Nodosilinea sp. E11: one gene and its partner. The protein of the gene in region 1 interacts with the protein of each later gene in a pairwise test. Links are inferred from orthologs where the notes say so. Each region holds a gene or a part of one and is shown in the gene's direction. Other genes may lie near its edges. The genes, in order: eno and rpe.

The links.
Region 2: the proteins of eno (region 1) and rpe interact in binary tests that used the Escherichia coli proteins (3 or more experiments, as listed by UniProt). The link is inferred for Nodosilinea sp. E11 from one-to-one orthologs.

The regions. Positions count from the first base shown.
Region 1 is NZ_CP136520.1:2,348,839-2,364,055, forward strand. What follows is about bases 9,854-12,676. They hold eno (phosphopyruvate hydratase), read left to right. Parts: upstream 9,854-10,527; coding sequence 10,528-11,826; downstream 11,827-12,676. Other genes in these bases: RRF56_RS12720 (hypothetical protein), read left to right, coding at 9,854-9,923; RRF56_RS12725 (DUF2188 domain-containing protein), read left to right, coding at 9,938-10,372; RRF56_RS12735 (alpha/beta hydrolase family protein), read right to left, coding at 12,082-12,676. Also shown: mrdA (penicillin-binding protein 2), read left to right, coding at 1-276; RRF56_RS12680 (metalloregulator ArsR/SmtB family transcription factor), read right to left, coding at 282-635; dxr (1-deoxy-D-xylulose-5-phosphate reductoisomerase), read left to right, coding at 867-2,060; RRF56_RS12690 (hypothetical protein), read left to right, coding at 2,070-2,270; purU (formyltetrahydrofolate deformylase), read right to left, coding at 2,387-3,241; RRF56_RS12700 (hypothetical protein), read right to left, coding at 3,461-4,174; RRF56_RS12705 (L,D-transpeptidase), read right to left, coding at 4,389-4,949; RRF56_RS12710 (hypothetical protein), read left to right, coding at 5,697-7,121; RRF56_RS12715 (saccharopine dehydrogenase family protein), read left to right, coding at 7,438-8,556; more of RRF56_RS12720, read left to right, coding at 9,006-9,853; more of RRF56_RS12735, read right to left, coding at 12,677-14,229; RRF56_RS12740 (CHAT domain-containing protein), read left to right, coding at 14,456-15,217. UniProt on the Escherichia coli protein: Catalyzes the reversible conversion of 2-phosphoglycerate (2-PG) into phosphoenolpyruvate (PEP). It is essential for the degradation of carbohydrates via glycolysis.
Region 2 is NZ_CP136520.1:1,785,649-1,800,943, forward strand. Bases 5,665-8,565 are described here. They hold rpe (ribulose-phosphate 3-epimerase), read left to right. Parts: upstream 5,665-6,710; coding sequence 6,711-7,421; downstream 7,422-8,565. Other genes in these bases: RRF56_RS10250 (IS110 family transposase), read left to right, coding at 5,665-6,472; RRF56_RS10260 (adenylate/guanylate cyclase domain-containing protein), read right to left, coding at 7,514-8,565. In the rest of the region: RRF56_RS10235 (fimbria/pilus outer membrane usher protein), read left to right, coding at 1-2,745; RRF56_RS10240 (manganese catalase family protein), read right to left, coding at 2,927-3,781; RRF56_RS10245 (aldo/keto reductase), read left to right, coding at 4,039-5,220; more of RRF56_RS10250, read left to right, coding at 5,498-5,664; more of RRF56_RS10260, read right to left, coding at 8,566-9,451; RRF56_RS10265 (hypothetical protein), read right to left, coding at 9,472-10,572; RRF56_RS10270 (hypothetical protein), read right to left, coding at 10,764-11,060; RRF56_RS10275 (NAD(P)/FAD-dependent oxidoreductase), read right to left, coding at 11,188-12,582; RRF56_RS10280 (aspartate kinase), read left to right, coding at 13,001-14,812; RRF56_RS10285 (DUF1815 family protein), read right to left, coding at 14,940-15,284. UniProt on the Escherichia coli protein: Catalyzes the reversible epimerization of D-ribulose 5-phosphate to D-xylulose 5-phosphate.

The DNA.
Region 1 (15,217 bases):
TTGCGTCGGGGGCTGCGTCAGGCGGTGGCCAGCGGCACTGCTCGGGCGCTAAACGTAGCTTACCTTCCTCCCGTGGCGGGCAAAACCGGTACCGCCGAGGCACCGCCAGGGCCATCTCACGCTTGGTTTGGAGGCTACGCCCCGCTAGACAACCCCGAAATCGTGGTCGTGAGCTTCGCTGAAAACAGCGGTGGCGGCGGCGGTGGGACAGCCGCTCCGATGGCGCTCAAGGTGCTAGAAACCTACTTTGGCCACGAGCAAGAGACGGCTGAATAGCCCAGCTAGGTGCGAGTAGACAGACTAAAGTCGCGAAAGTGCTTGGCCTGAGCCTCAATGCGGCAGGCGAGGCGATCGCACACCATACTGCACAGATCAAAGATGAGTTCGTCGGCCACGCTATAGTAAGCCGAGGTGCCTTCGGTACGGCGGCTGAGAATGCCCGCTTGCAGCATCACCTTTAAGTGTTTAGACACATTGGCCTGGCTGGTTTGGGTTGCGTCAACCAGCTCTTGCACACATTTTTCTTCCTCCCGCAGCAGGTTGAGCAGCCGCAGCCGCATCGGTTCGCTTAAAACACTGAAATATTCGGCCACTTGCTGCACGACTTCAACTGAAACCGGTTCAACAGGATCCATTATGGTTCGTAGGTAGGCTCGGTGTGCGGGAAGATTCCCCAGCAATTTTAACAACTATTTTATTTTTGCAGTGATTGATAACAATGCAGTCATCAAATCTGGTCAATTATTTTGGTCTGATCCCCATAGCGTTTTGTGCCAAACGAGAGAATGAGATTTGGGGTAGCCCTTGGGTCAGGGTCCATGCCGTGAGATTCTTAAAGATAGCGCTTACCACCTTTGAGGATTGCCGTGAAAGCCATCACCCTACTTGGATCAACCGGGTCTATCGGAACTCAAACCCTAGACATTGTGGAGCACCACCCCGACCAGTTTCGCCTAGTGGGCATTGCGGCAGGCAATAATGTGGCGCTGTTGGCCCAGCAGGTGCGCCAGTTTAAGCCCGAAATTGTCGCGATCTGTAACCCCGATAAGCTGGGCGAACTGCGCGAGGCTTTGGCTGGTATGGATCCTATGCCACAGCTTTTAGCGGGCGACGACGGCATTGTAGAAGTAGCCCGCTACGGCGACGCTGAAGCCGTGGTGACGGGCATTGTCGGCTGCGCCGGGCTGTTGCCGACTTTGGCGGCGATCGAGGCGGGCAAAGACATTGCCTTGGCCAATAAAGAAACTCTAATTGCCGGTGGCCCCGCCGTGCTGCCCTTAGTCGAAAAGCACGGCGTCAAGCTGTTGCCCGCCGACTCTGAGCACTCGGCCATTTTTCAGTGCCTTCAGGGGGTGCCCGCCGATGGTCTGCGGCGGATTCTGCTTACTGCCTCGGGTGGGGCCTTTCGCGACTGGCCGGTAGAAAAGCTGGCTCAGGTGACTGTGGCCGATGCCCTGAAGCATCCCAACTGGTCGATGGGCCGCAAGATTACGGTTGACTCGGCCACGCTGATGAACAAGGGCTTAGAGGTGATCGAGGCCCACTACCTGTTTGGCGTTGACTACGACCAGATCGATATCGTCATCCATCCCCAGAGCATTATTCACTCATTAATTGAGCTGCAAGACACCTCGGTGCTGGCCCAGCTGGGCTGGCCCGACATGCGCCTGCCCCTGCTCTATGCCCTCTCCTGGCCCGATCGCATCTATACCGACTGGGAGCCGCTGGACCTGGTGAAGGCGGGCGATCTCACCTTCCGCGAGCCTGACCACGCCAAGTACCCCTGTATGGATCTGGCCTACGCCGCTGGGCGGGCAGGCGGCACCATGACGGCGGTGCTCAATGCCGCCAACGAGCAGGCGGTGGCGCTATTCTTAGACGAGAAGATCCACTTTTTGGAGATTCCTAAGGTGATCGAGGGCGTGTGCGATCGCCACCGCTCCCACAACGTGGCTCAGCCGGTGCTGGCCGACATTCTTGCCGCCGACCAGTGGGCTAGGGCCGAGGCCACCAGCGTCAGCGAAGCGCTCACCTCAGCCACCGTTGTCTCTATGGGATAGGAGGATGCCGTGGAACTCGTGATTGTACTGGGGGCGATCGTCGTGGCGATCGTGGTGTTTGGCTGGGTGTTTAAGCTGATTAAAAACACCATCCAAACCGTGCTGCTGGTGGCCTTTTTGCTGCTGGTGCTTTACTTTCTCTTCGGCATTGGCCCCGGCGTCATTTGGGAGCAGATTCAAACCTGGCTGGGCGGTGGGCAGAATCGGTAGTCGTACCAACTTCGAGTTCCGTACCCCTGATTGCCAACCGGCTAACCCGTAGGGACGCACGGCGCGCACCCTCCAGAATCGGGGGTAGCCAGGCAGAATTTGGTATCAGAGCCAGCCTAAGCAAACACCACGGTGCGGTTGCCGTAGACCAGGGTGCGATTTTGCAGGTGCAGCCGCACGGCGCGAGCCAGCACAATGCGCTCCACATCTTTGCCCTTGCGAATTAGCTCCTTGACGTCGTCGCGGTGGCTGATACGCACCACATCTTGCTCAATGATCGGGCCTTCGTCGAGGTCGCTGGTGACGTAGTGAGCCGTGGCTCCAATAATTTTGACCCCCCGCTGAAAAGCCCGCTGGTAGGGGTTGGCCCCCATAAAGGCAGGCAAAAACGAGTGGTGAATATTGATCACGCGATCGTACTGATGCAAAAAGTCTGAGCTGAGCACCTGCATGTATTTGGCTAGCACCACCAGGTCAATGTTGTACTGCTTGAGCAAGGTAAGTTGGTGCTGCTCCTGCTCGGCCTTGGTGTCTTTGCTGATCGGGATGTGCTCAAAGGCGATGCCAAACTGGTCGGCAACGGGCTTCAGGTGAGGGTGGTTGCTGAGAATGAGAGGAATTTCAGCCTTAAACTCGCCCGCTTTGTGCCGCCAGAGCAAGTCGAGCAGGCAATGGTCTTGGTGGCTAACCCAGATCGACAGGCGCGGCACATCGTCAGAAAAATGCAGCTGCCAGGTGGCCCCCAGGGGTTGCGCGATCGCCCCAAAGGCTGGTCCAATGATCTCCCTGGGCAGGTTAAACCCCTCTAGCTCCCACTCCAGGCGCGACAAAAACAGCCCCGCCTCGGGGTCGCGGTGCTGGTCGGCATGGAGGATGTTGCCGCCATTGGCGTAGATAAAGTTGGCAATTTTGGCGACTAGACCCTTCTGGTCGGGGCAGGAGAACAGCAGAATGGCGGTAGGAGAGGCCATGGGAGGTTGAGGAGTGGATGAGTGGATGGGTAGATGGGTAGATGGGTGCGTAGGGTGGGCATTGCCCACCACCCAAGCAGGCGATGTCAGAGATTCCTAGGGCGATCGCCTAAACGGTTAGATCGTAGGGCATTGTCCATCACCCAAGCAGGCGACGTCAGAGATTCCCGGGGCCACACAAAAGACTAGGTGGGCTCAGACTAGCATCCCTAACGGGCATCAATTGGTGGTGTCGGCATCGGTTTCTGGGGTCACTGGCTCAGGGGGGCTGGCAGGAGCCGCGTCTAGATCAACCGGAGTTTCTGACGTTTCGCCATCGCCGGGGGTGGCTGCATCCCCTTGTCCGGCCCCAGCCTCGGGCGTTTCGACCGGCATCAGCCATTCTGCGCGGGGGCGGTTGATGCCGTTGGCCACATCGCGGCTGACGACCAGCACCGAGTAGTCTGTCTCTGCTGCGGGGGGCCAGGGCTCAGGGTCGATGATGGCATAGTTGGCGTTGCCGCTGAAGTCGGGGCCGCCCAAGATCAGCTCGTGCTCGGTGCCGTCGTTGAGGGTGACGGTGACGATGCCCACCGGGGCGTTAAAGCCAAAATCGGTGGCCTGGTCGGCGGTCATAGTGACGGTTTGCAGAGGCGAATCGGTATTGAGACGACTGAGCAAAAAGGCCACGGCCCCTGGCTCGGCCAGGGCAGTCTCGGGCGCTGTCATCTGCCAGTTGCCATCGCCATCGCGTTCAAAAACTAGGGTTTCGTTGCCGCGATCGACGGTGAGGCTGGCGACATCGGTTTCTTCAAAGGTGAAGATGGGTGCGGTGGAGGTGCTGTCGCCAGTGAGGGAGCCAAGCTGCGATCGCTGCGACTCGGCAATCAGCACCCCGGCCCCCAGCAAAAAGGCGACTCCGACGAGAATCAATGTACTGCGCTGAAACTTCATACCCGCTTACCAAAACTTCCAGGTCACAGGATAAATCCTGCTGTGCTGATCCATCCTACGACCTGAATGGGGCTACGAGTTAGCTACCCCCGACTCAGCAGGGCACATGCCATGCGCCCTCACAAGTTGACCTTTTGGGAAACGGGGTTTTGTGAGTCGGATTTGACGTGATGCCTGATGAAACCAATGGCAACCCCAAGAAAATCCCCTTGCTCTAGGGCACAACTCGCACTGGGGTACCAAGCTCGATCCGCGAAAACAAGGCTTCTACATCGGCATTGTGCATGCGAATGCAGCCGTGAGATGCAGCTGTGCCAATTGATGTTGCATCAGACGTGCCGTGCAAGCCAACCCAAACATGGCCATCCGTCCAAAAGCCAACCCATCGAGTCCCTAACGGGTTGCGCGAGTCGCCGTTGGCAATGCGTTCATCGGTGAAGGGATGAATCCAGGTAGGATTTGTTTTCATTTGGCGTACTTGGAACGTGCCGGTGGGCGTTTCCCAGCCCGCTCTGCCAATGCCAATAGGGTATGTTTCGAGGTGAGTGGTGCCTCGGTACAGCGTTACCCGGCGACCACTGAGACTAATTTCGATCCAAATCGTTTCGGCGGCGGCTCTATTGGCCTCGGCACTGGCAGCAGGAGAAGGTGTAAAAATCGACGACGCGGCAACATAGGGTGGGCTTTGAAGATAGGCTTCACCAATGGCAAAGGGCGCTAGTCCAACCCCAACGACTAGCCCCACTAAGCTAAATAACTGATTCCACGTTCTCATTCTCAATCTCCTACCGTTGTCAGGGCCTCTAGGCGATCGCCCAGCCCCCAGCAGGCCAGCCCAACTGGTCCCACGGCTGAGAACATCATCCCTGTCGATACGCTGGCTATTTTGCTAATTTCAGCCTAAAAAGAACGCAAATGATTGCCAACGTTCCCTAGGGCTGAAATTAGCCAGGGGGCATACATTCAGCCGCGCTCGCCCTACCCCAGCCCCAGTCAGCGTTAGTCGGGGATGACACTTAAAGGTGAAACGCTATAAATTGCCAAATTCATTTACTCCCAAATCAGCCCAAAATACCTGGCCTATTTGGGTTATCCTCTTTCCTTAAAGCACACTCTTAAATAGTGCGAAGCGATCGCTTGGGGACGCGGCGCTTTGCATACAGTCTCTATCGGGCTGTTCTAGATCACATCTTCAATCAGTCCTAGATGTCGGCTTTGAGTATCAACCTTTGGATAGAATCGAGCCATTAAAATATCCAGCAACGTCGTCAAACTAGCGCTGCACCAGTTGGCTGGATGAGAAATGACATGCCATTTACAGGTAAAGAGATGGTTCTGTAGCTTAGCCCTCAGACATCGGCCTATTCATCTCTCTCAGCAGTAATCCCAAAGGTTGATGTCTAATTAAGTTCAGCCGCTAATAATCAAGTCTTACAGGGTAAACGGGAGGGTAAATAGGGCGAGTTTGTCTAGCCTAACCTCAGCCCATGGCTATACGTCTAAAGTTATATACAGCTGACCAATGGTTAAATTTAAGCCCTACTTTGAACGCCGCTATCCTCGACTAGAGCGGATTGTGGCGATCATTGCCCTCATTAATTTAGCCCTAGTAGCATTTGATCTAACCTATATCTCTCTGCGGCCTGTTTACCGCCAATATTTAACCAGTGTTACCCGCGTCTATGACCCGGTCAAGGGCATCCTGGCGCATCCTCAAACTGAGCAGTACCAAGCCCAGGTTGAGCAGGTGAAAACTCATTTGGCCGAAGCCGATCGGCAATTTCAGGACGAATCGCTTGGCGAATCGCCTGAGGTTGAGGCTTCCCTTGCCGATTTGCAAACCCTGAGTCAGCAGTTGATGACCGAGCAGGCCTTTGCCCAGCCCCACGGCAGCGATGCCCTAGTCACCATTCAGCAAACCCTACAAACCCGCACTGGCCAGCCCACAGCCCAGGCGGCACTGAACCAATTTTGGTCGGCGGACTACCTAGAGCAGCGGGGTTGGCAGGCAGAGCTAGAATTTTGGGATCGCCAGATTCAGCCTTTTTTCCGGGCCAACTACTACCGCACCGTCAACCGCTGGGGCGCACCGACCGACTACTTTTGGCTGATCGATCTGCCCTTTATCCTACTTTTTGCGATCGACATTGGGGCGCGCATTGTCGATACCCGGCGGCGACACCCCGCTCTCACCTGGGTCGAGGCAACGCTGCGACGGTGGTATGACCTGTTTCTCATCCTGCCCTTTTGGCGCGCCTGGCGAGTTTTGCCCGTGGCGCTGCGCTTGTATCAGGTCGATGTGCTCAACCTAGGCCCAGTGCAGGCCGAGGCTCAGCGCGGCACGATTGTTACCGTCGGAGCCGACATCGCCGGGATCTCAGGCATTGAGATTATCGAGCAGCTCCAAGACTCGATCCGTCAGGGCGAGCTGCTCAACTGGATCGCCCTGATTGATCCCGTAGACAATGGCGCTGGCACTATTGTGGCGGAGGAAGAAATGTCTGCGATCGCCGATCGGCTTTATCAGGTTGGCATTGACAACATTTTGCCGCAGGTGCGGCCCGACATTGAAGATTTGGTGCAGCACAGCATTGCCAAAACCCTTGAGCAAATGCCGGGTTACCCCCAGCTTTACCAGTTGCCTGGGCTAGATCAGGTCTCCACCCAGATTCAAAAGCTGTCGCAATCGTTAGCTCAAGGCCTCTATCGCAGTATCAGCGGTAGCTTGCTCGACGACAGGGGGACAGCAATAACCGCTCGGTTGCAGCACCATCTGCGCGCTGCGATCGCCGACGAGTTGAGTCAGCACCAAACCCGCCAAGAAATTGAATCGAGGCTAGTGAGCGCCCTCGAAAAGTTTAAGCTTAAATATGTCAAATCCCTGGCTGAGTCTGGCGGAGAAAAGCTATCGGAGCACACGGAGCTGCTGCGACGACAAATTAGTTAAGTAAATCAGCGTTAGCATTGGCGGCTTCAGAGCGCACGTTAGAGCGATCGCCCTGCAAGTTTCTCGCTTACGCCTGGGTTTCCCTCCCAAGCCAGAGGAGGAATTAAGCATTAGCTTTTAAAATTTAACCAAATAGTATTGTCCATAGCGTTTCCCCAGCCGGTGAGAGTCATTCTTCTATCGGCCCCCTGCCACACCCTAGGCGAGGTGATAGTTATGGCACAGATTTAAGGTCAGGCTTAGAGGTGTCCGCTAGGTCTTAAACCTCATGCCCTGCACCTTAAACCCCAAATCTTGCAGACACTAACCACAACCTATGCAACGAGTACTCATCATTGGCGGCGCTGGACGGATTGGCAGCAACATTGCTAAAGATATTTTGACCCACACCGATGCCGAGGTCACCATTACTGGGCGCAATACTCAGCAGGGCAGCATCACCCAGCAACAACTTGGCTCTAGGGCAGAGTTTCATCCATTAGATTTGGCCAATCCACCCGAACTGCGGGCTGCTGTGGCGAAAGCCAACCTGGTAGTCCATTCGGCAGGCCCTTTTCACTATCGCACTACCGACGTCTTGCGCGCCTGTATTGAGCAGGGAGTCAATTACACCGATGTCAGTGACGAACGCAGTTTTACTCGCAAAGCCCTGGCCTTACACCCCGAGGCTGAGACGGCAGGGGTAACAGCGGTGATCAATACCGGCGTGTTTCCGGGCATTTCAAACAGCATGGTGCGCCAGGGTGTCGAAGCTTTAGACGAGACTACCTCGATTCAACTCAGCTATGTTGTCGCTGGATCCGGCGGGGCTGGCGTGACGGTGATGCGCACCACCTTTATTGGCCTGCAACGCCCCTTTGACGCTTGGCTCAATGGTAGGTGGCAGTCGATTCGACCCTACACCGAGCGCGAGACCCTGGAGTTTCCAGCCCCCTACGGTAAGGCCAATGTCTACTGGTACGACATGCCCGAAGCCATTACCCTCCAGCAAACCTTTCCGGTCAAAAGCGTCATCACTAAATTTGGGGTAGTGCCCGATTTCTACAACCACGCGACTCGAGCGATGGCCCACTGGTTACCGCCCATAGTGCTGCGCAGCCCAAAAACCGTAGAATTTTTGGCCCATGTTAGCCACTCAATGACCAGCGTGACCGATCGCTTTAGCGGCACCGGAGTCGCTATGCGCTGCGACATCAAAGGGCAGCAGGCAGGCACAGCCACCCACTACGTCAGCACCTTTGCCCACCACAGTGCTGCGATCGCCACGGGCTTAGGCACTGGCAGCATTGCAGAGCTCCTGCTAAGCGGCAAACTCAAACACCCTGGGGTGTATCCCGTCGAGCAAGTTCTGTCTACCGATTTGTTCAAAGCCACAATGAATTCTCGCCAATTAGAAATTCATCAAACTTTGAATAAGGCAGAGATTACGTCTTAGAGGTTAGGGGCTATTTTTAGCGATCGCGCCTGCCACAACGCTTTTCAAAACGAGTGTATCCCGAGTTTGCAAATTCATCATTCTGATAGCTAGCTAGTCTGTCATTCCCGTGCAGACGGGAATCCACAGCGGACATCTGGCTTCCAAAGAGATTCCCACTTGCGTGGGAATGACGTAAGCACCTGCAAAAGTAGGATGCACCCGCCGAAGGTTTCCAAAAATTCGGCAGCCTTTGGTGTGCATCTTTTTTACTTCCGCGACCTACCCATAAAGATGGATTAGCGAATGCATCTCACTACAAGGACGTATTTCCGGTAGCTTTTGTCAATCTATCTAGCTATAGAGCGGCGCATTATCTCACCCTTGGGGTCGAGGTGAGAGCTAATACATAAAATTTAAAGTTTGGCTAAGCGCATATATTCCTATCATTCCCGAGCAAGGGGATTGCTATGTACAAGCCAGAAAAACTCCAGGCCTACTTAACATCCATCAGTGAACGTCGGTCTCCGGTGGAAGATACCCTCAAGCGCAATATTTTTAGGTACAGCCTGTGGCTGCTGGGCATTCCAGCCATTATTTATGGCGCAATCGATCGGGGCGTAGCGGCCTTTTCAAGACCTGTTTTAAGTGTGACCGATATTTCCTATTGCTTGATCGGCTTAGTCCTTTTGCTAAGCTGGATTTGTATTGGTTTGGCAGAAGACTCCCCTGAGCCAATGGCTTTGGCGCAGGCTGACCCAATCGAGCTTGTAGACTCAGCACCTTCCTCAGACTATATTGCGCAACAGACCTATCGGCTGCCATTCCCCTATCTGTGCCAGGTTTATCACCTGCTGAATGTTCAACATTTAGAAGACATCCACCGCTTTAGTCTGGGTAATTTAAAGGTTATTAGAATCAATCAGTTTCAAAAAACTCAAACCGGCGGAAAGATCCGTTTTGAAACTATGCTTGACTCTCCCTTTAACGTCCTTAGGCTGTGGCGAAACCCAGTGGTAGAAGTCGAGCTCACCATTCATTCGCCCCACCAGATTGAGCTTAAGGTGCCTGCCTACGGTGAAAAATTTATTCGCGTGCTGTTCAGCGTAGTGCCTCTGAGCACGACAGAACATCAGCTATCCATTCACATGTTTAGCAATTTGGCCTGGCCAAAAGAATTGCTTAAAGCCATGCTGATTGTGGCCTCTAGTCTCACCCTTTTAGAAGACCTGCCCTACCTCAATCATCTGGCCCGGCGCAACTACGACCAACTATTTAGCCAAACCTTGGCTAAGCGACGATCAAATCAGGCTATGCAGCTCTTTCATCGCTACGTTGATCTCCACAACAGTGCCTGGAGCTACAGGCAACCGCAGCTGTCAGAGTGATTAGAGTACTAGGTATGCCCTGGACCGACGACAACTACCCAACCTCCTTAAAAAATCTGACTGCCGAAGTGCGGCGGAAGGCAATAGACATTGCCAATGCCCTGCTAGAGGATGGTTATGAAGACGGACGGGCGATCGCGATCGCGACTGCCCAGGCCGAGAAATGGGCTCAGCACCGCCACAAACAAATTGCCAAAAAAAATACCGGTGGCACCACCGGCCAAGCAATTGACTCAGAGCACCAACAAGATCATAGTGACCCCATTCACGTCTGCGCCGATCCCGATGGAGCAGGATGGATGGCCACCCAGAGGCAAAAGCGCATTGCCCAGAGCAGCAAGCAAGCTGACGTCATCGATCAAGCGCGAGCAAAGGCTAAGGCTCAAAACACGGCGCTATACATTCACAACCGAGCCGGTCATATCCGTGAAACCCGTGACTACTCCTGATGAGGCGATCTCAGCTGCTCAAACGGTGGCCATAGTGACGTTAGAAGGGGGCTGCTACCCGGTAGGATACTACAGGATAATTTAACGCTTCAGCGCATGCGCCCATAACGGCGAAATTTGCAGCGGTCTATGGAATTACCAACGGAGTAGTGGTTATGGTTGCAATTACATCAGTTCACGGCAGGCAGATTCTTGACTCTCGGGGTAACCCCACAGTTGAGGTTGATGTAGTGCTGGAGGGTGGTGCTAAGGGGCGGGCAGGTGTGCCTTCTGGGGCATCAACCGGTATTCGCGAAGCCCTAGAACTGCGCGATGGCGATCAGTCTGTCTACGGTGGCAAAGGCGTGCTCAAGGCCGTCGCCAACGTCAACGATGCCATTGCCCCCGCCATTTTGGGTATGGATGCGATGGATCTAGCCGCTGTCGATCGCAAAATGCTGGCCTTAGATGGCACCGACAATAAGGGCACCCTGGGAGCCAACGCCATTCTTGGCGTGTCGATGGCGGTGGCCCGTGCCGCCTCGGTCGCGGCTGACATTCCTCTCTACGTGCACCTGGGCGGCCCCGATTCGGTACTGCTGCCAGTGCCCTGCTTCAACATCATCAACGGTGGTGCCCACGCCGACAACAGCGTCGATTTTCAAGAATTTATGATTGCTCCAGTGGGTGCGCCCAGTTTCTCGGAGGCGTTGCGCTACGGGGCCGAGGTCTACCACGCCCTCAAATCGGTGCTCAAGGCAGCGGGCTACAGCACGGCCATTGGTGACGAGGGCGGCTTTGCCCCCAACCTCAAGAGCAATGTCGAAGCCATTGAAGTCATTCTCAAGGGCATTGAGAAAGCTGGGCTCAAGCCTGGGGATGACATTGCGATCGCCCTCGACCCCGCCGTCAGTGAGCTGTACCAAGCAGACGGCAGCTACCTGTTCTACAAGTCTGACCAGAGCCGCAAGAGTTCTGACGAGATGATTGCCCTCTGGGAAAGCTGGGTCAACCAGTTTCCGATTGTCTCGATCGAAGACGGCCTGGGTGAGCAAGACTGGGCGGGCTGGCAAGCTATGACCAAAACCCTGGGCGATCGCATTCAGCTAGTCGGCGACGATGCCTTTGTCACCAACCCCGCCATCATTGCCCAGGCGATCAAAGATGGCGTCGGCAACTCGACCTTAGTTAAGGTCAACCAGATTGGCTCGATTACCGAAACCTTAGAGGCGATCAAGATGTCTCACCAGGCGGGCTACACCTGCATGGTCAGCCACCGCTCGGGCGAAACCCCCGACGACTTCATCGCCGACCTAGTAGTGGGGGCCATGACCGGCCAGATCAAATCTGGTGCCCCCTGCCGGGGCGAGCGGCTGTCAAAGTACAACCAGCTGCTGCGCATTGAAGAAGAACTGGGGGCTAGGGCTAAGTACGCGGGCGTTGGCACCTTTAAGCGCCAAGCTATGACCGCCTAATTCTCAGTTCAAATTGTATCGGCTGTTGTCTTTCAAACTCTCGGCTTAGTTGAGTCGAGAGTTTGGGAACTGGCCGAAGGCTAGCTATAGCCAGTCTGGTTAAGCGATCTTCGAGCAAACAGACAAACCCTCATAACGGGTTTGAGTAGGACAGTAGGCGAAGGTACAGCTCTACTTAGGAATATGGCTTTATTAAAGTAGCCACTGTAGGGTGGGCACTGCCCACCACGAGGGAGAAAGTTTTCCAGAAGTCGCCTAAGGCCGCAAATACTGCCGAAAAAACTCGATTTGCAGCTGGGCGGCCAAGGGTTGATAGCCAGAACCATAGAGGCTGTGGCCTACGCCCTCAAACTCGTAGAGCGTTACTGGAACGTTGGCCAAGTCAATGACATCGTGGAAGTTGCGGGCTACGTCAATCTGCAAAAAATCTTCAGCCCCGTGAAACAGCAGCGTCGGGGTGCGAATGGCCTGGGCACTGTATAGCGGCGAAGCCTGGAGATACCTGGCAGGGGCTTCCATCGGCGTTTGCCCCACCAGGTACGATAGCAGTGATGAGTAGCCCAACTGCCATTCGGTCAAGGTGTCGAGCAGCGAGCATTGGGGGTTGGCAGCTCCTACCAGCTGGGGAAACTGGGCCATGATGTGGGCGGCGTAGTAGCCGCCGTAGGAACAGCCGGTCACCCCCACCTGGGCCGCCGTCGTCCACCCCTGCCGAATCATCTGCTCAATAATGTCGGCCCCTTCTTCGACATCGACTTGACCAAAGTTTTGGCCATCGGCCAGGGCTCGGTATAGCTCTGGGCCAAACCCCTCGCGCCCCGAGAGGGGCACCACCAGCACCGCCAGCCCAAAATTGGGCAGCAGATTCAGCGGCATTTCAACATCGGTGGCAAACTCGTTGGCCATCGAAAACCCTGGCCCCCCCTGCTGCCACAGCACAATGGGCACCCCCTGGGGCGGAAAGGCGCTGCCCGCAGGCTGAACCAGCCAGCCGGGACGATCGCCCTGGCTGGTGGTAAAGCTCACCACATCCATGCGTACCCGGTTGCTGTCGGAGACGGATGCATTTAGAGCGGTGAGCGATCGCACCTCGACCTCGCCGTTGAGATCGATCGCAAACAACTCCGGCGGTTGCATTACCGAAGAAAACCCGTAGACAATGGTGCGGCCTGTCTCACTGGCCACAATCGAATCAGCATCCACTGACCCCGATGGCAAGGGCAAGGGCGTAAGGGTGCGATCGCCCAAGTCATAGACATACAGATGTCGGTTGATGCCCTCAGCGGCCCAAAATAGCAGGCGATCGCGTCCCAAAAACTGCCCCTGCGACTCCATTGGCCCCCGCAGGGCATCGGCGGCGATCGTATCGAGCACTGTGCCTGCCAGGTCATACACCTGGTAGTAGGCCGACTCAGGAAACACGTAGGACGGCTGGTCTCGCCCCACCACCACACTGGGACGATAGCGCTTGACCAACAGCTGCCGCCCATCGGGGCTGAGGCTAGCCCCCCCAAAGGTATCGCCCCCCTGGTCGGGAGCGGTTAGCTCCAGCCGCAGCGGCTCGGCCTGCGAAAAGTCAAACACCCGCACGGCGCTGTGCTGGTGAAAGGGGTTGTCAGCCACGGCCAAACGCCCCAGGGCATCCTGAATCACCGCCGTGGCCAGGCTGGGGCTGTAGGGGGTGCGATCGTACAGTTGGCGCTCTTCGCCCGCCGAGGTCACCAGCGCCACCTGATCGCCACTGGTCGACCAGGCAGGCGGCTTAATCTCTAAATCTTTGGGCAACCGGGCCACCTCTAGCCGCCGCAGCGATGGCAAAAACACAATGTAGACAATGTCTTCGGCTTCGCCATAGACCCGCACGGCAAACTTTGAAAAATCTGGCGCTATGCCCAACACCTCGCCATCTTCGGGTTGGGTGGGGTAAACCCTGGTCCGCGAGGCGATCTGCGTTTCCCGGTTTACCGTAATAATTTCCCATGGCCCATAGACATCTCGTTGCACGTAGCGCAGGGTGTCGTTGTCAATCCAGCGCAGCGGCAGATCTGGGGCAAACAGGTCATACTCTAGGGCCAGGGCGTCGCTCAACTCGCCAGTGAGAATATTGAGAAAGTGCAGGCTGCGATCGTCTGGGTACAGGCGGCTGCTGACCGCTACCACCAGCGTCGTGCCATCGGGACTGAGGGTGCTGAGCACCTCGGGCTGCTGCACTTCCAGCAGAGCCTCTAGCCGAGCCTGGTCGGCCTCTGAAAGCGGAGCCACCTCTAGCCCGTCAAGCCCCACCGAGATAATCTCTCCCTGACCTGGGGCAGCGACCGCTAAAGTTGCGATCGCGCTCATCAGGCCTAGACCCAGGAATTTACCCAGCCGCAAAACAATCGAATTATTCCAGGAATTTGCCACTGAGGCTCTGTAGATAGAGACAAATCATAAAGACCAGCATCATAGCGCCATCTTTCAATTTCTAGGGCAATCTAACCACAGTTCTTTAAGGCTAATGTCTGGGTTTAGCCGGGCTTAGACCTAAAGACCTACAGCACCCCAGTTAAACCAACCATAAAGACCCACCGCCCCTATCCCCGAGATGTGTCCCACAAGCTACCGTGAGAGAAGCTTACCCCTAACGCCCGTGACTCAGGCTGTGACCCAGGAATTTCAACTTTCGATTACTCCCGTTGGGGCAGACACCTACTGGCTGCGCCTCGAAGACGTTGCGCCAGGGGTGCCCTTGGCCGAAACCCAGGTCACCTGGCCCCTCGATAGCTGGCTTGCCCAAGCCGAAGCGCTGTTTCAAGATCCTCTGCATGCCCTATTGAGCGCGGCCCCTCCCCACAATGGCCCTCAGCTCGATAGCCCCTGGACTCAGCTAGGCCAAGCGCTCTATCAGGGGCTATTTCAAGGGCGCATTCGCGACAGTTGGGTGGCCGCCCAAAGCGTCGCCCAAAACCGGCGGCAGCCCCTACGACTGCGACTGGGCTTTAAAGATAGCCGCGTGCAGCGTTTGCCCTGGGAGCTTCTCTACGGCGACGATCGCCCCCTGGCCACCGGGCTCGATGTCACGCTGTGCCGCTATTACCAGAACCAAGCCATCACCGACCTGGCCACTATGGCCCCCTTGGCCCCCGCCAGCGTGCCGTTGCGCGTGCTCGTCGTCATCTCGGCCCCTAACGATCAAGAGCGGTTGGCCCTGCGCCAAGAAGTGCAGAGCCTGATGGATACGCTCCAAACCGCCGAACCCGGTCACCTGGCCCTAGCCGTCACCATGGTGGAGCAGCCGGGGCGGCCTGAGCTGGTTCAGGCCCTAGAGCAGGGCAGCTTCCAAATTCTTCACTACGCAGGCCACAGCGACGCTGGCGAAACCGGCGGCGACCTGTTTTTAGTCAACCGCCAA
Region 2 (15,295 bases), 570 kb from region 1 along the record:
CCGCCGCTACAGGCATCTGCCCTGACCACTACCGCCCTAACCTCACTCCCAATCAACGCCGCCCCCCGCCCCGCCGTGGCTGAAGACGAGCCCCCCGTCACGGTATTAGCGCCAGTAGATGCAAGGCTAGAGTCTGCCGCACCAGATTTAGCGCTAGCTCTGGGCTTAGAGTCCGCAGTGCCTAGCCTAGGTTCTGTCGCCCCTGCGCCAGAGCCTCAACTCCTAGCCTTGGAGCCTAACTCAACCTCCCAGCCCGAGCCCTCAGCCCCCGAATCAGAGGCACCGACGGCTCAGCCCGCCGTTCCACCAACCACAGCCGACATTGCTCCCCCAGCGGGTGCGTCTACCGAAGCATCGGCTGAAACCGAGGCTGAACTATTCGAGCGCATATTTGGTCGTCCCCCGGCTCAGAACCAGTCAATTTCTGTGCCCTTTTTTATTAACGATCAATCCCAGGGGCAGGCCGTTGTCGTCATTGCCGAGGGCCGTGCTAGCCAGATACAAGCCAGCCCTATCCTCGACAAAACAGCCTCTATTTTGCAGCCAGACTTGCAAAGCCAATTGGCTGCAACCGTCGATAGTGAGGGCTACTTACCCTTAGATCAGCTGCAACAGTTGGGCATTGCGGTTGTTTTTGATCAAAGTCGGCTAGAGCTGTATTTACAAATTCCGGCGGCGCTGCGGCGTACCAATGTAGTGGGGGCCTATGGTCTGCCCGCTGAGGCCGCCAATGCCCTACCCGTTAGCCGTCTCAGCGGCTATCTCAACATTTTGGGTGGCGAAGATATTGTCTGGTCTGGCTCAAATGCTGGGCGACAGCCCCTGCGACTGTCTTTAGACGGGGCGATAAATTTATCCGGCTGGGTGCTAGAGGGTCGGGCCGACCTGCTCGAAGGGGGGGCACCGGGGTTTAGGCGGGGCGATGTGCGGCTGGTGCACGACGACCCGGCCAATGCCCTGCGCTATATGGCAGGAGATTTATCCATTCCGGTGAGCGGTGCGTTTCAGACGCTGGTGCCCTTAGGCGGCATCTCGGTGTCTCGCAACTACAGCTTGCAGCCCTACCGCGTCACCCGCCCCACCGGAGAATTCACCTTCTTTTTAGAGCGCCCTTCGCGAGTAGAAATTTACATCAACGGCGTGCGGGTGCGGCAGTTGCAGCTAGAGGCCGGGCCTCAAGATATTCGCAATTTGTCTCTCACCACAGGGGCCAACGACATTCAGCTGATCATTACCGATGATCTGGGGCAGGTGCAGCGCCTCGACTTTGCCACTGCCCTCGCCGGTAACTTGTTGGCCCCAGGCTTGCAGCAGTTTTCTTACAATTTGGGGTTCCCTAGCCGATCGCAGAGTGGGCAACGCCAGTACGATTGGGCCGAGCCTCAGCTGGCCCTTGCCCATCGCCTGGGCGTAAGCCCCACGGTGACGCTAGGGGCCTACGCCCAGCTTACGCCCTCCTATCAAATGGTAGAAACCGATGGAATCTGGGCATCAGAGATCGGCAACTGGGGTTGGGATATTGCGGCCAGCCACAGGGGCGACTTTGGCACCGGCCTGGCCATGCGATTGCAGTATGAGCTACCTCCCAGCCCCCAAGATGTGACCAATCGATCGCTGCGCCTTGCCGCCGAATACCGGAGCGATCGCTTTACTACCCTGGGTTCGCTCAGCCCCAGCCCTGACTGGCTGACCCTGTCAGGCTCCTACAGCCAACGCATTTTTGACGGCACTAGCTTAAACTTGGGCGGCAGCTACCGCTTCGGGCGAGATGTGCCCGATAGCTACACCGCTAACTTGGGGTTGTCTCGCTCCTTCGGCAATGGTCTGAGCGGCAGCCTCAATATCAACCACAGCCGCAACCAGCAGGGGCAGGCCGAAACTCGGGCCTTTTTAGGCTTATCTTGGCTGATGGCTCAACAGCGCCAGTCGGTGTCGCTTAACACCACCGCTAGCAGTACTGACACCATGCGCAACCGCCTGTCGTGGAGCCGTCGCCCCGATCGCCGCCTGCAAAGCCCAGGGCTATCGCTAGATTTAACGCAACGAAATAGTGGCTACGATCTCTCGGGACAGATCTCCTACACCGACTACCGCTTCGATCTGGGTCTCACCCAGGATATCTCCTGGGGCAACGGGGCGGGGTCTGCTAACAGAAACACCACCCGCTTAACCTTTGGTACAGCTCTGGTGTTTGCCGATGGCCACGTTGGCTGGTCGCGCCCCGTTACCAATAGCTTTGTCATGGTAGTACCCCGCGATCGCTGGCGGGGGCAAATCATTGGTGTGAATCCTAGCCAAGATGGCTACCGGGCTGTAGCCGATCGCTTAGGCCCGGCGGTGCTGCCAGACTTGCAGCCCTACTACGTCTCGCGGGTACGGCTCGATGCCCCCGAGGCCCCGATAGGGTATGACCTAGGAACCGATGATTATGTCGTCATGCCCAGCTACCGCAGCGGCACCGTGATCATGGCTGGCACCGAAGCCTCGGCCTTTGTCCGTGGCGTCCTGGTCGATGAGGCCGGTGTTCCCCTGGGGTTGCAGGCCGGTGAGGTCGTTTCGTTGACAAACGCTGACTGGGCGGCCCAACCCCTATTTACTAACCGCATTGGCCGGTTTGCCCTGCTAGGGTTTACCCCAGGGCGCTATGAGATCAGGCTTCGCGATCGCGCCCCGCTGCAATTTGAAATTGCCCCCGACCAAGACGGTCTGATTGATTTAGGCACGTTGCAGATTGGTCTTCCGTAGGCCCAACAACGCTAAATGCCCCAAGGTCTTAAAGACCCTGAGGCATTTCTGGCGATCGGCTGATACCAAATCCTATCTGTCTATCCCCAGTGCAGCCGGGCGCATGCTATGCGCCCCTACGGGTTGGCCGATTAGCACTCGGGGTTATGTAACTCGGCCTGGGCATCGCTCAGCTTGCTCACTACTGCTTAGGCGTCGAGTAGAGCTTAGGATTGGGCACCGGAGCCTCGCCCATAGGGCTTTGGCCTTCTGGATTTTCCAGATACTGAAACTCGCCCTTGCCATCGGGGGTGGGGCCTTTTGCCCAACGACCCTCTTTACTGTCGGTGCCTTCCGACAGGTTCCAGAAGGTATAGGCGGCGTCTTGTTTCTCCAGCGACTGCGGGAAGCGGCTGGGCACCGGCAGGCTTTCTAACCCATCGGCCTTAAGCTCTTCGATCGCCGCCAACCACTGATTTTGGTGCATGGTATCGCGGGCAATCATGTAGCTCAGGGTGTCTTTGACGCCGGGGTCAGTAGACATTTCGTACAGTCGCACGGCCTGCAAACGGCCCTGCGCCTCAGCCTGCACGTTAGAGAAAAAGTCGGCCATCAGGTTGCCCGAAGCCACAATGTAGTTGCCGTTCCAGGGATAGCCCACGCTGTCGGCAGGTAGGGCACCGCCACCAGACATCACGGCATGTTTGGGGTTCATCGCGCCCATGATGATATCTTCAGTTTTCATACCGCCCATTACCCCTTCCACAATGGGGTCTAGAGCGGCTTTTTCCTGAACATCCGGAGGAGCTTTATCCACCAGGTGAGCAATCATATTGGCCAGCATCTCAATGTGGCCAATTTCTTCGGTGCCAATGTCGAGCATCATGTCTTTATATTTTGCCGGACCTCGACAATTCCAGCCCTGAAATAGGTACTGCATCATCACAGACATTTCGCCAAACGGCCCACCAATCAGCTCTTGTAGCTGTTTAGCATAGACCGGATCGGGCTTTTCTGGCTTGGTGAAATATTGCAGGCGTTTCTTATGGTAGAACATGAGATTTTTCAGTGTTTAGTGCAGAAAGAGCAGCAAGATATTTGCCTCTTCTAATTCCCATGGTTGTGGGAGAATTTTTATTTCCCATCTCTCAAAAGGGGCATCAAAACCTAGCATCAATCAATCTGTCACTCTAGCTATAGGGTCTTCTCCTGCTAAAGATCCATCCACCCTCATGCTTTAGCAGGGGGTCCAACCTTTACAACCAGCAATCCCTTGCTTACCGTGAGGGATAGCCCTTTGTCAGTTCAATTCCTATGCAATATCGACGCTTTGGCCGCACTGAGCTTCAGATGCCCGTGTTCTCCTGCGGCGGTATGCGCTACCAGCACTCATGGAAAGACGTACCTCTGGCAGACGTTCCCCAAAAGAATCAGGAGAATTTAGAGGCCACCATTCGCCAAGCGCTAGCAGTGGGCATTAACCACATTGAAACGGCGCGAGGCTATGGCACCTCCGAAATTCAGCTAGGGCAGATTTTGCCGACGTTAGATCGCAGCCGCCTGATTGTGCAAACCAAGGTTTCCCCGACTGCCGACCCCACCGAGTTTCGCCAGCACCTCACCGAGTCGCTAGACAATCTCAAGCTTGAAACGGTAGACCTGCTGGGCATTCACGGCATCAACACCGCCGAACTGCTGGATTGGACCCTACGCCCCGGCGGCTGCATGGAAGTGGCACGGGAGTTTCAGCGCCAGGGGCGGGTGCGGTTTATTGGCTTTTCGACCCACGCGCCGACGGCAGTGATTCAGCAGGCGATCGCATCTGACCAGTTCGACTACGTCAACCTGCATTGGTACTACGTCAACCAAGACAACTGGGCTGCGATCGACACCGCCCAGCGCCACGATGTCGGCGTATTTATCATCAGCCCGTCGGATAAGGGAGGGCATCTGTACAGTCCTCCCGCCAAGCTGGTAGAGCTGTGCGATCCGCTCAGCCCAATGGTGTTTAACAATCTGTTTTGCCTCAGCCATCCCCAGGTGCATACCCTCAGCATTGGGGCAGCGCGACCCAGCGATTTTGACGAACACCTCAAGACCCTGCCGCTGCTCGATCAGGCCGATTGGCACCTCAAGCCGGTACTCGATCGCCTGCACCGCCACGCTCAGAGCGTGCTGGGCGAAGACTGGCTACGCACCTGGCAACTGGGCCTGCCCAGCCCCGACGACACCCCCGGCCACATCAACATCCCTGCCATTCTGCGGCTGCGAAATCTGCTGATCGCCTTTGATATGGAAGATTACGCCAAAGCCCGGTACAACATGCTGGGCAACGCCGGTCACTGGTTCCCCGGCGAAAAAGCCGAGAATCTGAGCCAGGTGGATTTATCTGAGTGCCTGCGCCGCAGCCCCCACGCTGACAAAATTCCGCAGTTGCTGGCCGAGGCCCACGAGGCGTTGGCGGGGCAGGCGTTGGCGCGATTGTCGAATGCTTAGAGCATGGCTCTTCTCTGACGAGGGGGCCAGGATCATCCCCTCCAGGGAGGGGCAGGGGTGGGTCGGTTTAAATCAGTATTGGGTGGTGGGCAATGCCCACCCTTGTATCTTTAGAGGTGTGTGGCAGACCGTCCCACCCTAGGTTGTCCAAAACCGAACGTAGCATGGGTCGCTGCACACCTCTGAAGTTAACTCGCAAAATCGCCAGGAGCTTAGACTCCGTATCGAGCAAGGACGAGTGATGTCAGATTAACCTCCTACACGGGTGGATACAACCATGACTGAACTATCACAAGCGCATCAATGGGTTGGCATTGACGTATCCAAGCGCACCTTAGATGTGTACGTCCGTCCACTTGGATTAAGCGTTCAGGTGGCCAACAGTGACTCTGGTTTAAGAGAGTTGCTACAGGCGTTAACGGCGTTTCGTCGCGAGACGAGTCTGATTGTGCTGGAAGCGACCGGGGGCTATCAAGCCCTGGCGGCGCGAACGTTGATGGCGGAGGGCTGGCCCGCCGTTGTGGTGAATCCACGTCAAGTGCGTGATTTTGCCCGGGCCACGGGGCGCATGGCTAAAACAGACAAAATTGATGCCGAGGTGTTGGCTCACTTTGCCGATGCCATCCGTCCAGAGGTACGGGCGATGGCGAGTGAGGCCAGTCAACACCTTCAAGACCTCGTCACGCGACGGCAGCAACTCGTCGAGATGATGAGTGCCGAAAAAGCCCGGCAACGCTCAGCACGAGCCAGGACGGGTCAGAGCATTGAGCAGCATATTGACTGGCTCAAGCAACAGATCCAAGACCTCGATACCCAGATTGAGCAGCTCATCGCCCAGAGCGATCAGTGGCAGCGCACCCGCGAGATCCTCACCAGTGTGCCGGGTATTGGGGCTGTGACGACGGGGCTCCTCTTGGCCTCACTCCCCGAGTTAGGACAGATCTCAGCGAAGCGCCTAGCCAGCTTGTGTGGCCTCGCCCCGTTCAACCGCGATAGCGGCCAGATGCGGGGTAAGCGGATGATTAGCGGCGGTCGAGCCACCGTGCGCACAGGCCTCTACATGGCCGCGTTAGTCGCCACTCGCCATAATCCGGTCATTCGCGATTACTACCAGCGCCTGCTGCAGCGGGGAAAACTCAAAAAGGTTGCCCTGGTGGCCTGCATGCACAAACTGGTGATTATTCTCAATGCCATGGTAGAACATGACACCCTCTGGCAGGCTCCGGCTTGCTCCCTGCCCGCCGCCACATAAGGAACAGCAAGACTCTGTCTGATGCAGGCAGGGCTCCTGGCTTGATTTCCGCTGCCATCCCGCCGAGGCTAATCGCATAGCAGGATGAGCTTGACAAAGAAGATAATCGCTACCGCGCAGGCGATCCCAGGGCTTCATCATCTATTGATGAGAAATTCCTGCAATTCCTAATCATTTGTGAGAAGTGATTTTAAGACTTTGTTACGATGTACACAAACGCACAGGAGAACCATCCACCATGCCGCATACCTCTTCCAACAAAAATTCTGTCGTGATCTCCCCGTCAATTTTGTCGGCAGACTTCAGCCGCCTGGGCGAAGAGATCAAGGCTGCTGACGAGGCCGGTGCCGACTGGATTCACGTAGACGTGATGGATGGTCGCTTTGTGCCCAACATTACCATCGGCCCCCTGATTGTCGAGGCTATTCGCCCCGTCACCCAAAAGCCCCTCGACGTACACCTAATGATCGTCGAGCCGGAGAAGTACGTCGCCGATTTCGCTAAGGCTGGGGCCGACATCATCACCGTGCACTGCGAGCACAATGCCTCGCCCCACCTGCACCGCACCCTGGGCCAAATTAAAGAGCTGGGCAAAGAAGCTGGGGTCGTACTCAACCCCGGCACCCCGCTATCGCTGATTGAGAACGTGCTCGACCTCTGCGACCTGGTGCTGATTATGAGCGTCAACCCCGGCTTTGGCGGTCAGAGCTTTATTCCCACCATGGTCGATAAAATTCGCGCCCTGCGCACCATGTGCGACGAACGCGGTCTAGACCCCTGGATTGAGGTGGATGGTGGTCTCAAGGCGAACAATACCTGGCAAGTGCTAGAGGCTGGGGCCAATGCGATCGTGGCCGGTTCGGCGGTGTTTAACGCACCCGACTATGCCGCTGCGATCGAGGGCATTCGCCACAGCAAGCGCCCCGCCCCCGAGCTAGCCGCCGTGTAGGGCAAGAAGGGTCGAAATTTAACCGCACTATCTCTCTAGGAGATAGGCCCTAACCAGGGGTGAGTTAGCCAAGAAGCCTAACTTGCCCCTGGTTAGCTTTTAGAGGTGCGGGGAAATTGATCGAGGTGGCGGCCTAGGTCTGCTTGCACCTGGTGGTATAGATCATCACTTTCACCTTTGAGGCTAATGACCCCATACACCTGCACCGCTTCGTGTTCGCGCCCCGCCAAAACGTGGGTGCCTTGGTCAACGGCGACAATGTGGTCCTTGAGCAAGTCGTAGCAGGCCTGGGTAATCAAAATATCGGTGCCGATTAATTTGGTCAGCCCCTCAATGCGGCTGGCCACGTTTACAGTGTCGCCAATGGCCGTGTATTCTAGCCGCTGCACCGACCCCACGTTGCCCACCACCAGTTCGCCATAGCTGATGCCAATACCGTTGTATAAAGGCGGCAACGCCTGGGCTTGAAGGCTAAGGCGCAGGGTCGCGAGGGCCTGACGCATAGCCAAGGCTGCCGATACAGCATTGAGCGCATCCTGCTGCGGGCCTTGGGAAGTGGGGGCACCAAACTCGGCCATCACGGCGTCACCAATAAATTTGTCGATAGTGCCTCTATAGGCCAAAATGGCATCGACCATGACATCGAGGTAGGTGTTGAGCAGACTGACGGTTTCGATCGCCCCCAGCTCGTACGAAATGCGGCTAAACCCGCGAATGTCTGAGAACAGCACTGCCGCTGGCATTTTTTGCCCAACGGTGAGGCTGGTAAAGTCATCGGGCTGGTTGAGAATCTCCTGAGCCACTAGGGGGGCCACGTAGCGCTCTAGGGTGCGCCGCAGCCGCTGTTCTTCAAGGCGGTTGCTGACGGCTCCAGTGGCGATGTAGGTGACACCGCCCATGCCCAGACAGGCCACCGGAATGGCTACAGGTATGAGCCGATCGCGGTGCACCATCAGCAAATAGGCGATCGCGCCCCAGGTGGCGATCGCCCCCATAAAGCCCAATAACCTTGGCACCGGCTGCGTCAGCCGGTAGCCCAACCCCAGCCCCACCGTCCCAAACACCACAGCGGCCAGCAACCCCTGAGCCACAGGATTAGACACCGCCGCACTCACCGAACGACCCTCCATCAAGGCGGCTAGGGCGTGGGCATGAATTTCGACCCCCGGCATGGCGTTGTCGGTAGGGGTGCGCTTGCGGTCTTGGAAAGAGTCGGCCATCGGACCAATTAGCACAATCTTGTCTTTGAACTGGTCTGCGTAGAGGGGCCAATTGTCGGGGTCAAGCACCTGCACAAACGACAGGGTTGGAAACGTACCGGCAGGACCGTAGAAAAATAGCTGCTGGCTGGGTTGAGATGGGCTGGGGTAGCCAGCGGCGGCTAGGGTGGCCCCGGCTAAGGACGGCAACTGATCGGTAAAGCCGTGGGTTTGCCGGAGATTTTCAATGCCCCGATCGGGAAAGGCACGGTATTTACCGTCGGCGTCAGCCTCCAGGTTAATTAGCCCGGCCCGGCCACTATAGATGGGCTCTAGCAGACTGGTGAACAGACCAAAATCACTACTCGACACGTCGTAGGCCGCCGCCAGCGCAATGCGATCGCCCCACCGAGCCAGGGTTGTTGCTAACGCGGCATCGTCGGCGGGGCCATAGCCGCTGGGGTCAACCAACAGCACGTCAATCGCCACGGCCTTGGCCCCCGCTGCCATCAGTTGCTCAATCGCCTGAGCATAGGCCTGACGCTGCCAAGGCCAGATCGCCAGAGGGGCCAAAAAGGGATAGCGCTCTGGTTCGGCCCGGTAGAGGTCACCCTGGGTGAGCGAATATTCGTCAATCGCCAGAATGATGATGTTGTCGGGGGCGGGTACTGGCCCCCGCAGCCCCAGCAAAAACGACTGTGCCTGGCCCTCAATCAGCACAATCCACGGATGCTGAGACACCAGGGCGATCGCGCCAAACACCGCCCAGCTCACCATCAGCCCGTGGCCTAACTGAAAAATTCGTCGATAGGATCTAAGCACAGCAGACATCGTCCAGCATCGGCTTCAACTTAGAACGGGAAGGGAAATCGGACCGGCGGGCTAGGTATAGGCGGTGCCCAAAAGGAAGGAAACGGCACCCCAGGAAACAGTTGCTGAAAGGTTCGCCGGAGGTTGCCCATACCAGGCAGTTCGACCGCAAAGCCTCGCAGTAACGGCCCCTCCAGCAGGTCAATAAAGTCCTCCGCCGCGAGGGGTCTCACTACCGCCGCTACCTGGTCAGCATCAATCGTCACCTGCTGCCCCTGAGCCACTGTAATTGCGGCATCGGCGGTAAAGTCAACGGTTTCACCTGCGCTATGGTCGGGAGATAGGTCGGGAGCAGGCTCTAGGAAGTCTACCGTTGGGTTATCTTGTGGGTCATCTTGCTTGATGGCGATCGCCTGCCTGCCTGCGATCGCTAGGGCACCTGGCTTACCACCGAGATTTGGCCCGGTAGAGGGCAAGGTCGGGCTCAACATAAAGCCAAACGACGGTTCGAACGTCGGTTCGAACATCGGGTCAAACGTCGGGTCAAAGCCCGGACTGCTTGGCCCAGAGGGAGACGGCTCTGGAGGAGTCAGCCCAGGACTTGAAGGCTCTATGGGTTTAACAAAGGGCACCATCGGATCAGTCGAAGGCACCACCGGATCAAAGAATGGATTGAGCGGGTCAAGCACCTCAGTGACTAAATCAACCGGCTCTGGATTAAGGTTGTGCTCTATAACCACCTCACCCTCAAACACCTGAATGATGGTTTCTCCGGCCTTAGTGACGGTGAGGGTATAGAGGGTGCCCCGCACCCCCGCCACCGTAGATGTTGAGCAGCCATTGAGTGTGCCATTGACCAACAGCGTGCCCCGATTGACCTGGGCACACTGGCCTATTACCAGACTAGAGTTATGGGCCAAACGGGCCACAGCCCCTGTATTAAACCGCAACGCAGTGCGAGCCGACCCGGTGCGCACCTGCTGACGCTGCTGGGCTACATGGTTGACCCGAGCAACGCGGTTTTGAATATAGACCTGGTTACTATCTAAGATTTCGGTGACCGTTGCCGCTGCATTAGTCTGGCCCTGGGCCTGCGGCCCCAGGAGTGCCAGCCAACTACTCCACAGCACCGCGACGGCCATAAGCCGCCCAAACCGTCGCCAGCGTCTATTTAACCGGCGTCTGTTTAAACCGAGGCTCAACCTCTGTAACCCCAAAGCCGCCATCGCTAAGTTCCACTGAGTGCCCTGCTTGAATGTATACCCAAGGCAACCGGGCAAATTCAGACCAGCTTGTGAAACTTAACTCGCCCAAAGCGAACTAAATCGAGAGCCTAGCTAAATACATCGGGCTGGTCGGGGTGGTGCACTTGCTCCAGGTCGGGCAGCATTGCGGTCACCGCTTCGGGAGACTGGGCAATCATGGCCAGCAGGTCGTAGGGTTCGAGCGGCTGACCAGTCTGGGCCGACAGCCGATGGGCATAATAGCGCACCTGAGCCATGATGCGGGGCTCAGCCTGGCGCAGATACATGCACAAACAAGCCCGCGCCTGGGCCTCTGGGTCGCGCCCTAGGAAGTAGGCCAGGGCGGCTAACAGGTCACGCTCGTAGTCAGGTAAGTCTTGAGGCATAGAGGCCATAGTAGGGCTGGCTGCGGCTAGGGTCAAACCACGGGGGCAGGTTAGCAAGACCAGCAGCAATCAACGGCTAATGGCCACAACCTTCCCTTTAGGCTCAGTCGTTGCCCCGCCAGCTTACCTACTTTGGCGGCCCAGCCTCAGCTTTCTCAAATACCTTTTCGGTAATTAAGCGCGACCCCTGCTTGCGGGTGAGGTAGTTGGCCCCCCACTGGGTCATCACCATGAGTTTGTTGTCGAACTCGATCAGGTAGAAGATGTGCACAAACAGCCACACAAACCAGGCCGGGAAGCCCGTCAGCTTGGCCCAGGGCAGGTTGACCACTGCGGCATGGCGACCAATCACCGCCAGGCTACCGCTGTCTTTATAGGCGAAGGGGGGCAAGGTGTCGTCTTTGAGCCGCTTTTGAATCAGGCGGGCCACATACTTGCCCTCCTGCATGGCCACGGGGGCCACCCCCGGCAAGGGGCGATCGCCCTGGTGGGCAAAGTGGGCCAAATCACCGACTACAAAAATATTGGGATGGGTGGGCAGGCTGAGGTCGTCGCTGACCATGACTCGGCCCGAGCGATCGCGCTCGGCCCCGGTGCGATCGGCCAGCAGACCACCCATGCCCGGGTCACGGACCCCCGCCGCCCAGAGCACAGTGCCTGCTTTCAGGTGATTGATCTGGTCACCCTGCTTTAGGGTGATATCGTGCCCCTGAATGTCGGTGACTAAAGCCTGAGTCATCACCTCCACCCCCAGCTTCTCTAGGTCGGTCTGGGCTCGAGCCGACAGATCCGACGGAAAAGGAGGCAGCACTCGGTCCATACCCTCCACCAAAATAATGCGGCTGGCGGTGGTGTCGATGTGGCGAAAGTCGTTGCGCAGGGTGTGATAGGCCAGTTCGGCCAGCGACCCAGCCAGCTCTACCCCGGTAGGGCCACCCCCGACAATTACAAAGGTCAGCAGGCTTTGCTTTAGCTCTGGGTCGGTGGTGTTCTCGGCTTTCTCAAAGGCGGCAAAGATGCGCCGCCGCATCTCTAGGGCATCTTCTACGGTCTTGAGGCCGGGGGCCACATCGGCCCAGTCGTCGCGGCCAAAGTAAAAGTGGCTCATGCCTGTAGCCACAATCAAATCGTCGTAGGGAATGGTGCGACCATCGTTGAGAGTGACCAACTGCCGCTCAGGATCAACGTCGGTAACTTCGCCCATCAGCACCCGTGTATTCTTCTGAGCGCTGAGCACGGCACGCAGGGGTGAGGCAATATCGCCCGGCGACAGCCCCCCCATGGCCACCTGATACAGCAGCGGCTGAAACAGGTGAAAGTTGCGCTTATCGATCAGCGTCACTTCCACATCGGCCCGACCGAGCTGCTGGGCAGCGTAGAGACCACCAAACCCACCCCCGATAATCACCACCTGGTGCTTGCCGGGAGTCACCGGCGGCACCTCAATCGTTGGAGCAGGGGCCTCTGAGGCCGTTCCTTGGGAAGTCGGATCTGAGTCGAGGGAACGTTGGACAGTCTGCATTGCAATACCCAGGAAGCAGGTTGTTACTTTTCGTTATAAAGCAGAATACCGCTAAATACTGTGCACTGTGCTATATCCCCACAAAGCCGCCATGATTATGCCCTGTTCACCAAGGGAGTATGAACTGGAGAAGCAGTCCGGTAGGCTTAGGAGATTTCTAGAAAAGAAACTCCCCGCTGTCTACGACGACTGTAGCAACCGTAGTAGCCACCGCATGGTAGGCACTGCCCACCATGAGAGAGAAAGTTTTCCAGAAGTCACCTTAGGGGTCTAGTTTTTCTCATCTTGCCGAAGCATTTTTGAGATTGACCGGTTGAGGCGGCGGCGAGGGGGCTAAAATTTGGGGAGCTTTTCTTTGCCGTCAGCAGCGGGAGAGAAGAGCATAGCTGGCGATTGCAGGGAGGCAAGCAGCAATACCATGGCGCTGATCGTACAGAAATATGGGGGAACCTCCGTTGGCACCGTAGAGCGGATTCAAGCGGTGGCCCAGCGGGTCAAGGCTACAGTAGAGGCCGGGCATGCGGTGGTGGTGGTGGTGTCGGCCATGGGCAAAACCACCGATGGTCTGGTGAAGCTCGCTGCCGATATTACCGATCGGCCCAGCCGTCGCGAAATGGACATGCTGCTGTCGACCGGTGAGCAGATCACGATCGCCCTGCTGACCATGGCTCTACACAATCTGGGGCAGGAGGCGATTTCTCTCACCGGGGCCCAGGTGGGCATTGTCACCGAGGCCGAGCACACTCGCGCCCGCATTCTCAAGATTAAAACCGATCGCCTCCAGCGCCACATCGATGAAGGCAAGGTGATTGTGGTGGCGGGCTTTCAGGGCATTAGCCAGACCACAGACTTAGAAATTACGACCCTAGGGCGGGGCGGCTCTGACACCTCGGCGGTGGCCCTGGCGGCAGCGTTAGGGGCCGAAAAGTGCGAAATCTACACTGACGTACCCGGCATCCTCACCACCGACCCCCGCCTGGTGCCTGAGGCCCAGCTGATGGACGAGATCACCAGCGATGAGATGCTGGAGCTGGCCAGCTTAGGGGCCAAGGTGCTGCACCCCCGCGCAGTGGAGATTGCCCGCAACTACGGCGTTATGCTGGTGGTGCGATCGAGTTGGACCGATGAGCCCGGCACCCGAGTGGTTTCGCCCCGGCCCCAGCCCCGCCCCTTGGAGGGGTTAGAACTGGCCCACCCGGTCGATGCAGTGGAGTTTGACACTGACCAGGCCAAAGTGGCCTTACTGCGTATTCCCGATCGCCCCGGCATTGCCGCCCGGCTATTTGGCGAGCTAGCCACCCAGGCGCTGAATGTAGATTTAATCATTCAATCGATCCATGAGGGCAACACCAACGACATTGCTTTCACTCTGGTGCAGGCCAACTTGGCGAAGGCCGAGGCAGTAGCCGAGGCCATTGCCCCAGCCCTCCGCAGCAACCCCACCGACACCACCCAGGCCGAGGTGATGGTCGACCAGCGCATGGCCAAGATCAGCATCGCCGGGGCAGGGATGATTGGCCGACCTGGGGTAGCCGCGAAAATGTTTTCGTCGCTGGCGGCGGCGGGTATCAACCTTCAGCTAATTTCGACCTCCGAGGTCAAGGTGAGCTGCACCATCGATGTCAAAGACTGCGATCGCGCCATTGCGGTGCTTTGCGAAGCCTTCGATGTCACCACCTCTCCCATGCCCCAAAGCGATGTGCCCAGTCACGCTGCCGCCGCCCCGGTGGTACGCGGTGCCGCGCTCGATACCAAGCAGGCCCGCGTCGCCATTCGCCACGTGCCCGACAAACCTGGTATGGCCGCCCATATTTTTCAGCTGCTGGCTACCCATGGGGTCAGTGTCGATATGATTATTCAGTCGCAGCGCTGCCGTCTGGTCAATGGTCAGGCCACCCGCGACATTGCCTTTACCGTCGCCCAGGCCGATGCTCAGACTGCTAAGGCTGTGGTAGAGTCTGCCGCCGCCGAGCTAGGGTTGGGCGATGTGGCGGTCGATGATGCAATCGCCAAGGTCAGCGTGGTTGGCACCGGCATGATCTACGCCCCAGGCGTGGCCGCCAGAATGTTTAAGGCCCTCTCTGAGCAGGGCATTAACCTACAAATGATTGCCACCTCAGAGATCAAGATCAGCTGCTTGGTGGCTGAGGAGGAAGGGGTAACCGCGCTGCGAGCGGTTCATAATGCCTTTGGGCTAGCAGGGCTGGAGCGCACCGTAGTACCGGCCTGAGTTGGCTGATCTGACATCAAATTGGAGCTACGCAAAAGGCACCGTTGATCATCAGCGGTGCAGTGCCCCTAAGGGAGGACATATTGCGGTGGGTTAAAGCTCTAAAGTTAAAGCGTGCCTAAAAACGCTAAACCTCGGTCGGGATCGCCTTGCGAGAATCGGCGGGCTGAATGCGAAACTTGACCAGGTTGGCCAACTCTTGCAGCTGATGAATGGCCTCTGCGCCTTCTAGCTTCATCAATTCGCGATCGTCGCGCATCTCGGTCCAGGTGATGCCGTAGTCAGATACCAGGAAGCGAATGAGATGGTCGTCGCCCAGACTGACCATAAAGGATGCACTGTTCATTTGACCACCGCAGGTGTAGCAAGAGGCCAAATAGCCCATGCCCTCAAGCACTGTGGCCAGCGCTTGCAGGTTCATGACTAGGTCTCTAACAAATTGGCGGTGCTGCTCGGCTAGTCTGACAAACATAACGACACTCC